Regions from separate parts of the Pseudomonas sp. Marseille-P9899 genome, predicted to be linked through region 2. Evidence: riboswitches for the same ligand, from Rfam matches in the RefSeq annotation. Region 2 holds a riboswitch; each other region holds the start of a gene.

Region 1 (3,268 bases), on a different contig from region 2:
CAGCGGATTGCGCAGCAGCGCCTGCAACACCACGCCGGACATCGCCAGCCCGGCCCCGCAGGCGCCGGCCACCAGCGCGCGCGGCAGCCGGTAGTTCCAGATGATGCCTTCGTCGATCGGGTCGAGCAGATGCCCGGCGCCCCACAGCTTGTTGCCCAGCACGTCCAGCACCACGGAAAGGCCGAGGCGGGTTTCGCCGATGCTGGCGGCGAGGGTCACCGCCAGCGCCAGCAGGACGCCGACCCACAGGGCATGGCCCAGCAGGCGCAGGACGAGGCGGGCGACAGCGTGGGACATCAGTGATCCTGCCGCAGCTTCTGGCTGGCCGCGGCCAGGGTTTCGATGCCGTCGACCAGGCTCAGGCTGGCCTGCATGGCGTTGGCGTCGAGGATGATGATGCGGTCGTTTTTCACCGCGTCCATGTTGCGGGTGACCGGGTCGTTCTTGAGGAATTCGAGCTTCTTCAGGTAGTCATCGGCGGGGAAGCGGCGGCGGTCCATACGAGCGATAACGAGGAAGGTCGGGTTGGCCTTGGCGATGGTTTCCCAGCCCACGGTGGGCCATTCTTCGTCGGAGGCGATGACGTTGCGCATGCCCAGGCTGTTCAGCATGAAGTCGGGAATGCCCTTGCGCCCGGCCACGTAAGGATCGATATCGAGATCGGCGCTGGAGAACCAGAACACCGCCGACTGATCCTGATCGCGGCGTTGGCCGGCGCTGGCGGTGACCTTGGCCAGGCGCGTCTTGAGGTCATTGACCACGGCGTCGCCACGGTCCTGGACGTCCATGATCTGCGCCAGTTGCTCGATGCTTTTGTACAGGCTGTCGATCTGGAATGCCTGCAGGCGCGTGCCGTCGGCGCCGCTGAGGTTGTCCTTGCCTTCGCAGTCGGATGGCATCACGTAGGCCGGGACCTTGAGGTCGGCGAACTGCTCGCGGGTGCCGACCACGCCTTGCGGGCCGACCATCCACTCGAACTGCACCGCCACCAGGCCGGGACGCTTGCCGATCACCGCTTCGAAGCTCGGGTCGTTGTCGGCCAGGCGCTCGACCTTGGCGTTCTGCGCCTTGAAACGCTCCGGCACGTCGCTGAACCACAGCGAGGTGCCGGCCAGCTTCTGCTCAAGGCCGAGGGCGTAGAACATCTCGGTGCCGGACTGGCCGATGGTGACCGCGCGTGCCGGAGCCTGGTCGAAGGTCAGCGGGGTGCCGCAGTTATCGACGGTCAGCGGGTACGCGGTGGGCGCGGCGAGGGCGGTGCTGGCGAGGCCGAGGCTGGCGAGCAGGGCGAGCGTGAGGCGGGACAGGGGCATGCGGATGCGATCTCCATTCGAACGTGTGCGTGGCGGACGGCACAGGTCTGGAAAACACATCCCGAAAAAGCGTGAGCGCGCGGGGCAGCCGTGAACGGTTGCCGTGCGGAAACGGAATGCCCTTCCCGGACACCCCGCCGGCGGGTTTGCGATGCTGCTGGCCGGCAGGTCTCCTGACTGGCGCGTCATGGCTATGCTCCTGCCTTCCCGGGCGTGGCCCAGTGGCGTGTGAAAAAGGAGCAGGCTCGGCGCCTACAGTTGCGGGGGCAGTTCCGTTTTCGCACCGGGAAGCGGCGCGGACGAATTCCCTGTTAGTTCCTTTCGGAAACCGGCGGGGCGCGATGGTACGGGATAGAGCGGCACAGGACCAGCCTTGCAGGCAAGACAACGCCGCAGCTAGAATGAGAGCAATTCTCACTTGCATGCCCTTGGTCAACCAAAAGCCCAATGCCCGTCCCTACCAGTCCCCACCAGAACATCGGCGACCTCTATCGCGACCACCGCGGCTGGCTGGTGGAATGGTTGCGCCAGCGGCTGGGCAACAGCGCCGATGCCGCCGACCTGACCCACGACACCTTCATCCGCCTGCTGGGGGCAAAGCCTCTTGCCATCGATAGCCCGCGCGCTTACCTCGCCACCGTCGCCAACCGCCTGCTAATCAGCCTGTACCGCCGTCGCTCGCTGGAGAAGTCCTGGCTGGAGACGCTGGCGCATCTGCCCGAGCAAAGTGTTCTGTCGCTGGAGAGCCAGGCGCTGGTGCTCGAAGCCTTGCATGAGGTTGACCAAGTGCTTTCCTGCCTGCCGGCCCGGACGCGCCAGGCGTTTCTCATGGCCCAGCTCGAAGGCTATACCCAGGAAGAAATCGCCCACCACATGGGTATCCATGTGCGCTCGGTGCAACGCCATCTGGCCCGCGCCTACGAGGAATGCATCATGCTGGCCACGACCCAATCGTGAGCGGCCAGCCCATCGACCGCCGCATTGCTCGCCAGGCGGCGCGCTGGTTCGTGCGCCTGCAAGGCAACGCCAGCGCGGGTGATCGGGAAGCCTGCCTGCACTGGCGCGCCAGCCATCCCGACCACGAGCGCGCCTGGCAACTGGCCGAGCTGTTTCACGCCCGTTTTGACGATATTCCCGCAGAGGTCGGCGTGCCGACCTTGGGTCGACCGGAAAGCCTCGATCGACGCCGTACCCTCAAACTGCTCACCACCCTGATCATCGCCGCGCCCCTGGGCACCTTCGCCTACCAGGCTCTTCCCTGGCGAGAATGGAGCGCAGACCAGCGCACCGTCGCCGGGGAGCGCCGCGAGCTGGTCCTGCCTGACGGCACCGAGGTCATGCTCAATACCGCCAGCGCCATGGACATTCGCTTCGACCAGCGGCAACGCCTGCTGCGCCTGTTTGCCGGGGAGATTCTCGTCAGCACGGCTGCCGACCCCGAGCAGCGGCCGCTGCTGGTGGAAACCGCCGAAGGCCTGTTGCGCCCGATCGGCACACGTTTCAACGTGCGCCAACTCGATGGCACAACCCGCATCGCCGTGCTTGAAGGCGCGGTGCAGGTCTCTCCCGCGCAAGCCACCGACTCGCTGCGTCTGGACGCGGGCCAGCAGACTGATTTCAGCCGCACCTTGATCACGCCCGCCATCGCCCTGCAACGCAGTGCCAGCGACTGGACCCAAGGCGTATTGCGCGTCGAAAAGATGCGCCTGGCCGACTTCGCCGTCGAGCTGGGCCGCTACCGTCCCGGCCTGTTGCACTGCGATCCAGCGGTGGCCGACTGGCGCATTTCCGGCGTTTTTCAGTTGAATGACACGGACCAGGCGCTGGCGGCCCTGGCTCGCACCTTGCCGGTGGAAATCCGTTCGCGCAGCCGTTACTGGGTGACCATCACCGGTCGGCAAAGCTGAATCTCATAGCCCCAAGGAATCGCTGTCGTGTTTTTCAGCGCTTGTGCG
Region 2 (3,268 bases):
TCGTGGACGATGCGGGTGACCCGCAGTTGCGCGGGCTGTCCGCTGACTTGCTCGGCCAGCGCCAGGGCACAGCTCTCGGCCACGCCATGGCAGCCGCTGTGGCGAAAGGCGACCGGCGAGCGGTGGCTGAGGCGGGTGGCGAAGGGCGCCAGTTGCGCGGCACTGAAGAAGGTCAGCGGCAGGTCGAGGTGCGCGGCCAGTTGCAGCAAGCCGGGTTCGTCGTACTTGAGGTCGATGCTGGCAAGGCCGGCGAGGGCTTCGAGAGGGAGGTCATGGGCTTGCAAGGTCCGCCGTAGCAGCCCGGCCAGATTATCGGCCGGACTGCCGCGGCGGCAGCCCAGCCCGGCGAACAGCGGGGTTGCGCCGGGCGGGAAGGGCATCAGGCAGCCTGGCGGCGATACAGCCAGGCGCTGATCAGGCCGAGGGCGACCCAGAACGCCGCATTGGTCAGCAGCGAAGCAACGATGAACTGCGACTCCAGCGCTTCTGGTGCCAGGCTTTCGTGCACTTCCGGTTGCGGAGCGCCGATCACATGCGGCAGCACCAGCAGCACCAGGCCCATGGCCTTGAGCAGCCAGTTACCGGCGAACACCATCAGCGCCAGGCCAACGGCGGTCGCTGCGGCGGTGCCAATCCACCAGTACTGACGCAGGGCCAGGTCGGCGGCGGCGGTACCCGGCAGTTCCGGCGGCAGGCCCAGGTTCGGCGCCAGGCAGAACACGGCGAAACCACCGAGGCCCCACAGCGCGCCGGTAGTCACGCGGCCTGGACGACGCAGGGTGTACATGGCGGCGAGCAGCAGGGCAAAGCCGACTGCGACCACCAGATTGCCGCCCGTGGTGGACAGCACGCGCTGCCAGCCATCTTCCGGCGACCAGGCTTCGGCGTCGTGATGATGTTCCGCGCCGGCGGCGGCGTCGGCGTGTTCGTGCTCCTGGACGGCCGGGGCCGCGGTTTCATAGGTTTCCGCCTGGAGAATCAGCGGCGCGACCCAGAAGCTTTGCAGCAGGGTCAGCAGCAGTGCGGCCAGCAGGCCGGCGAAGCCTGCAGTGCGAGCGATGCGCATGAACATTGGGGCAGGCCTCAGTGGCAAGGGAAAGCGGCGCTGTGACGGGTATCGTGCGCGGCATTGTGCACCGCTTCGATGTGCGAGAAGCCAGCGAAGTAGACCAGGCACAGGCCCAGCACCGAAGCGCTGACGGCAGCGACGATGCGCTGGCTGAGGGTGGTCGGAGTGACGATGGCGTGACTGGCGATGATCGGCATGGCGCTTTCCTCTTGGTGTTGTCGGCAACAGGCAAGCGCGAAGAACCCCTGGCCGGAATCGCCCAGGGGTTGCAACGTCGCCCGCCCACCGCGGGTTTGGTCAATGCTGTTGTTCAGGCCGGTCTCCGGGCTTGCGAGGGCATTTCGCCGTGGCGTCACCTTCCCATGCCCGCAGGCACAGTGGTCTTGACGCTTTCCTCGCTTACCGTTGCGGGGGCAGCACCGGAATTTACCGGTTTCCCGTTTCACCTTGTAACAAAAAGGCACCCAAACGAATCGCGCTAGGAAATCACGCGCGTTGACATCCGTCAATACAGCGGTTGACCGGCTTCGGGGCACTGCGTAGCCTTGCCGGTTCGAGGTTCTCCGGCAAGGGCCGGAGCTAAGACGGGAACGCGGTGCGCCTTTTTCAGGCCAGGCCGCGGCTGCCCCCGCAACTGTAAGCGCTGCCTTCATCGACACAGCCACTGCCAAACCGGCGGGAAGGCGTCGATGCTGCCCTTGAGGGGCACAGCGCGAGCCAGGAGACCTGCCTCGTTCAGTTTCCGACTTTCAACCGGGCGGGGTGATCCGGTGGCGAACGCGCCCAGGCTGCAGGCCTGCGGCTCCCGTCCCGCATGCCCGCCATCCTGCCAAGGGCATCCGACATGAAAACACTGGCCAAACTCCCCGTCACCATCGTTACCGGCTTTCTCGGCTCGGGCAAAACCACCTTGCTGCGGCACATGCTGGACAACGCCCAGGGCCGCCGCATTGCGGTGATCGTCAATGAATTCGGCGAGCTGGGCATCGACGGCGAAATCCTCAAACAGTGCAGCATCGGCTGCACCGAAGAAGAAGCCAGCGGCCGGGTCTACGAACTGGCCAACGGCTGCCTGTGCTGCACCGTGCAGGAAGAATTCTTCCCGGTCATGCGTGAACTGGTCGCCCGCCGTGGCGACCTCGACCACATCCTGATCGAAACCAGCGGTCTGGCGCTGCCCAAGCCGTTGGTGCAAGCCTTCCAATGGCCGGAAATCCGCAACGCCTGCACCGTTGACGCGGTGATCACCGTGGTCGACAGCCCGGCGGTAGCGGCCGGCACCTTCGCCGCCTTCCCTGAGCAGGTCGATGCCCAGCGCAAGCTGGACCCGAACCTGGATCACGAATCCCCGCTGCACGAACTGTTCGCCGACCAACTGGCCAGCGCCGACCTCGTCGTCCTCAACAAGGCCGACCTGATCGCTGCCGATGCCCTGGCCGCCGTGCGCGCCGAAGTGGCTGAAGAGCTGCCGCCTGCCGTGAAGGTGATCGAAGCCAGCAAAGGCGTGCTGCCGCTGGAAGTCCTGCTGGGCCTGGGCGCCGAGTCCGAAGCGCATATCGACGGCCGCCGCACGCACCACGACAGCCATCACGACGACGATGGCGATGATCATGACGATCACGACCACGACGCCTTCGACTCCATCTCCCTGGAACTGCCCGAAGCTGACGAGGCCTTGCTGCTCGACGCGCTGACCCAGTTGGTGGTGGACAGCGGCATTCTGCGGGTCAAGGGTTTCGCGGCGATTCCCGGCAAGCCGATGCGCCTGCTGATCCAGGGTGTTGGCACGCGTTTCGACAAGCACTTCGACCGCGCCTGGCGCACTGACGAAGCGCGGGTCACGCGCCTGGTGCTGATCGGTCAGGAACTCGACGCCGAGGCGCTGCAAGCTCGTCTGCGCGCGGCCCTGGGCGCCTGATCCATGCACCTGCTGCGGACCCAGCCCGGCGGCTTCGTGCCGGACGACAGCATTGCCGACCTCGGGCAGTCTCCCGCCGAGCTGGTGATCCTTTGCAGCGGTGACTCGCACCTGGCGCTGCTGGCGGAAACCGCCCGCGAGTTGCCGGACGACTACCCCAGTCTGCGCTTGGCCAACCCGATGCAGGTGCAGAACCACGCCTCGGTCGACCTTTATGTCGATCAGGTGCTGCGCCACGCCAAGGTCATCCTGGTGTCGCTGCATGGCGGCATCGGCTATTG
Region 3 (3,268 bases), 1.1 Mb from region 2:
GACTGCTGGCCGATCTGCTGCTGGATCGTCGGGTTGACCGGATCAGTGCTCAGCAGCTTCTTCTTGACGATGTGATACGCGGCCAGGGTCCATTCGCCACGGCCATCGAGCAACTGCTGCTTGATGCCCACTTCAGTCTGTTTCGCGGTGCTGAGGTCCCATTGCTGCTGCGCGGTCGAGAGGGTCAGCAGGTTGCTGACGCCTTCGGTGCTGGTCGCGTACTGGCCGTACAGCGAAAGGTCCTCGGTGACGGCGAACACCAGGCCGGCGCGCCAGTTGCCGCCGGACAGGCTGCGATCGCTGCGGGTATCGGTCGCCACGTCGGTACGGTCGAGGTGAACCTGATCGCGGCGCACGCCGGTGATCAGCGACAACTGCTCGGTGAGCTGGGTACGGTTCTCGGCGAACAGCGAGAACTGCTTCGCCTGGTTGGCGTCGCGGGAGCGATACGGGTCGGTGCTGACATAGCCGCCGCCACCCGAGCCGGCCAGCGGCACGGTGTCGCTGTAGACGTTGTCGAAGTCATGCTTGCGCACGAAGCGGATCGAGTTGTAGTCCGCGCCGACCACGGTGCGGCTGTCCAGTCCGAACAGCGAATGCTGCAGGGTGAAGGTCTGACGGTCGCCCACCTGCTCCTGAGTCTGCTTGATGCTGATGAAGCTGTCGCGGCGCACGAGGTCACCCGGCAGCCAGGTGTAAGTCTCGGCATTGCGCCAGCGGCGCTGGGCCTTGAGGAAGTACAACTGGTTGCTGGCGCTGAGGTTGTCGTTGATCGTCCAGTCCGTGACCAGCCGGGTGGACTGGTCGTTGTAGTGATCGGTCGCGTCCTCGACGTTGTAGTTGTGGTCGCGCAGCGACTCGCGGAAATGCCCGTCCACCAGCGGCGTACCGAAGTAGCGCTGCGGCTCCTGGTCAACGTAGTCATGGCTGAAGGTGAAGCTCAGGTCGTCGGTGGCCTGCCAGCGCAGCGAGCCGCTGAGGGCGATGCTTTCCGAGTTGCCGCGATCAACCCAGCCGTTGCTCGCCTGCTGGTTCAGGTTGAAGCGGTAGCTGAGGGTATCGGTCAGCGAGCCGCCGCTGTCCAGCGCGGCCTGGCGTTTGTCGTCCGAGCCATAGCCGAGGCGCAGGTGATTGCGGATCTCGCCCTCGAACGGTTTCTTCGGCACCACGTTGATCACCGCACCGGTAGCGCCTTCGCCATAGAGCACCGAAGCCGGGCCGCGCAGCACATCGATGCGTTCCACCGCCCAGGTGTCCACCGGGAAGGTGACGGTGCCGGCGCCGACATACAGGCGGGTGCCGTCATACAACTGCATGGTCGAGCTGTGGCCGGTGAAGCCGCGGGCCGACAGCGCGGTGCCGCCGTTGCCGGGGGTGCCGATGAAGGTGACGCCCGGGGAACGGGTCACGGCGTCCTGCACCGTGGCGTTGTTGCGCTTGAGGATCTGCTCGGCGCTGATGCTGGTCACACTGGCCGGGGTTTCCAGCGGCGTCAGCCCCAGGCGCGAGCCGCTGGTGCTCGCGGTATGCAGGTCAGGCTGGGGATTCTGCTCGGCGACCTCGTTGATGGCGGTGGCCGGCAAGGACAGGGCTTTGTCGTCTTCGGCGGCGTGCGCCGGGAGGGACAGAAACACGCAAGGTGCGAGGCTGGCACACAGCAGCGTGCCCGAGAAGGAGTTGAACAGGGAGTTACGGGACATGTCGTTCCACTTGAAGCAGGAATGAAAGAATCCCGGAGGGAACAACGCATAGGGAATCGCGGGCGCGACAGCCCACGGAAACCGGCCTGCGCCCGCCCACCGCGGGTTTGCCAAACAATGCTTCAGGCCGGTCTCCGGGCTCGCGAGGGTCATGAAACATTCACCTTCCCATGCACGGGGCACAGTGGCGTATCGAATGTTTCGCTCGCATACCGTTGCGGGGGCAGCGCCGGACTGATCAGCAAAGTGACGAACCGGCTTCCCGTTTCACCCCATACACGACGGTATGGGACACCTGAAACAGGCGCGCATCTGACCATCAAAGTGTTGGAAGGTCAACGACACAGGTGTTGGTGGCCGGCCCGCGGACCGCATGGGCATCTACACATCTCACCGGCAAAGATACTGGTTTGACGCGGAACTTGTGGGAGCGGATTTATCCGCGAAGGGTCGCATAGCGGCCCCAAAACCATCCAGCACGGGGTGGCTGTCTATATCCGGAATATCTGTCGACCTTCAGGATGCCTGAAGGTGAGATCCAATCCACGCAGGAACAGGGTGGTGGATGGGTTTAGGGCCGCTGCGCGGCCCTTCGCGGATGAATCCGCTCCCACAGAATCGCAAGTGGCTGAAGGTTTGCGATTGCCTGCGAGAGGTGTAGATACCGGACCCCAGGACCGGCAATCACCGATGCATCGCCTCAGCCCAGTTCGTTGATGCACACCACTTTTGGCTGCGTCATGTCTTCATAGGCGAAGCGCACCCCTTCCCGGCCGAGGCTGCCGTATTTGAAGCCGCCGAATGGCATGGCGTCGAAGCGGTAGTCGGACGAGTCGTTGATCATCACGCCACCGGCCTCGATGCGCCGCGCCAGCTTCAGCGCGGTCGACAGGTCGCGGGTGAACACGCCGGCGTGCAGGCTGTATTCCGGCGCGTTGGCCAGGGCGACGGCGTCGTCGAGGTGGTCGAACGGTTCGAGGATCACCACCGGCGCGAACACTTCCTGCTGCCAGATCCGGCTGCCGTGGCTGACCTGTTCCAGCACGGTCGGTGCGTACAGCGCGCCCTCGCGGCGATGACCGCAAAGCACCCTGGCGCCGTCCACCACGGCGTCCTCGACCAGTTGCTCGGTACGGCAGGCCGCCTGCTCGGTGACCATCGGCCCGACATCCGTTTCGCGAAGCGACGGGTCGCCCAGGTTCAAGGCCCGCGACTGCGCCACGAACTGTTCGCGGAACGCTGGATAAATCTCGCGGTGCACCAGGATCCGCTGGGTACCGATGCAGTTCTGCCCGGCGGCCCAGAAGGCACCCGAAACACAGGACTCCACGGTCGGCCCGAGGTCGCAGTCTTCCAGCACCAGCACCGGCGCGTTGCCGCCCAGGTCCATCGCCAGCTTTTTCAGCCCGGCGCTGCGGGCGATGGATTCGCCGGTGGCAAAGCCGCCGGTGAAGGAAATCATCCGCACCTCGCGCAGTTCGACCAGCGCCCGGCCCAGTTCCACGCCGCCGGTGGCGGTGGTCACCACGCTGTCCGGGAGGCCGGCCTGGACCAGGCACGCCACCAGT

Evidence for each region. A riboswitch is a leader RNA that binds a small molecule or an ion and turns the genes downstream of it on or off. The one in region 2 is predicted to bind cobalamin.
Region 1: another riboswitch for cobalamin. It lies ahead of HWV67_RS22260 (ABC transporter substrate-binding protein); the one in region 2 lies ahead of cobW (cobalamin biosynthesis protein CobW).
Region 3: another riboswitch for cobalamin. It lies ahead of HWV67_RS08880 (TonB-dependent receptor); the one in region 2 lies ahead of cobW (cobalamin biosynthesis protein CobW).

What each region holds. Positions count from the first base shown of each region.
Region 1 is NZ_CAESCG010000004.1:551,197-554,464, reverse strand. Features, by position in the region: gene HWV67_RS22265 (FecCD family ABC transporter permease) at 1-297, opposite strand, end outside; gene HWV67_RS22260 (ABC transporter substrate-binding protein) at 297-1,313, opposite strand; cobalamin riboswitch at 1,460-1,661, opposite strand; gene HWV67_RS22255 (sigma-70 family RNA polymerase sigma factor) at 1,761-2,270, shown strand; gene HWV67_RS22250 (FecR domain-containing protein) at 2,267-3,220, shown strand.
Region 2 is NZ_CAESCG010000001.1:1,004,016-1,007,283, forward strand. Features, by position in the region: gene HWV67_RS04525 (cobalamin biosynthesis protein) at 1-380, opposite strand, end outside; gene HWV67_RS04530 (CbtA family protein) at 380-1,072, opposite strand; gene HWV67_RS04535 (CbtB domain-containing protein) at 1,084-1,266, opposite strand; cobalamin riboswitch at 1,366-1,552, opposite strand; cobalamin riboswitch at 1,609-1,817, shown strand; gene cobW (cobalamin biosynthesis protein CobW) at 1,914-2,987, shown strand; partial or broken gene cobN (cobaltochelatase subunit CobN) at 2,991-3,268, shown strand, end outside.
Region 3 is NZ_CAESCG010000001.1:2,069,284-2,072,551, forward strand. Features, by position in the region: gene HWV67_RS08880 (TonB-dependent receptor) at 1-1,700, opposite strand, end outside; cobalamin riboswitch at 1,809-2,014, opposite strand; gene HWV67_RS08885 (aldehyde dehydrogenase family protein) at 2,401-3,268, opposite strand, start outside.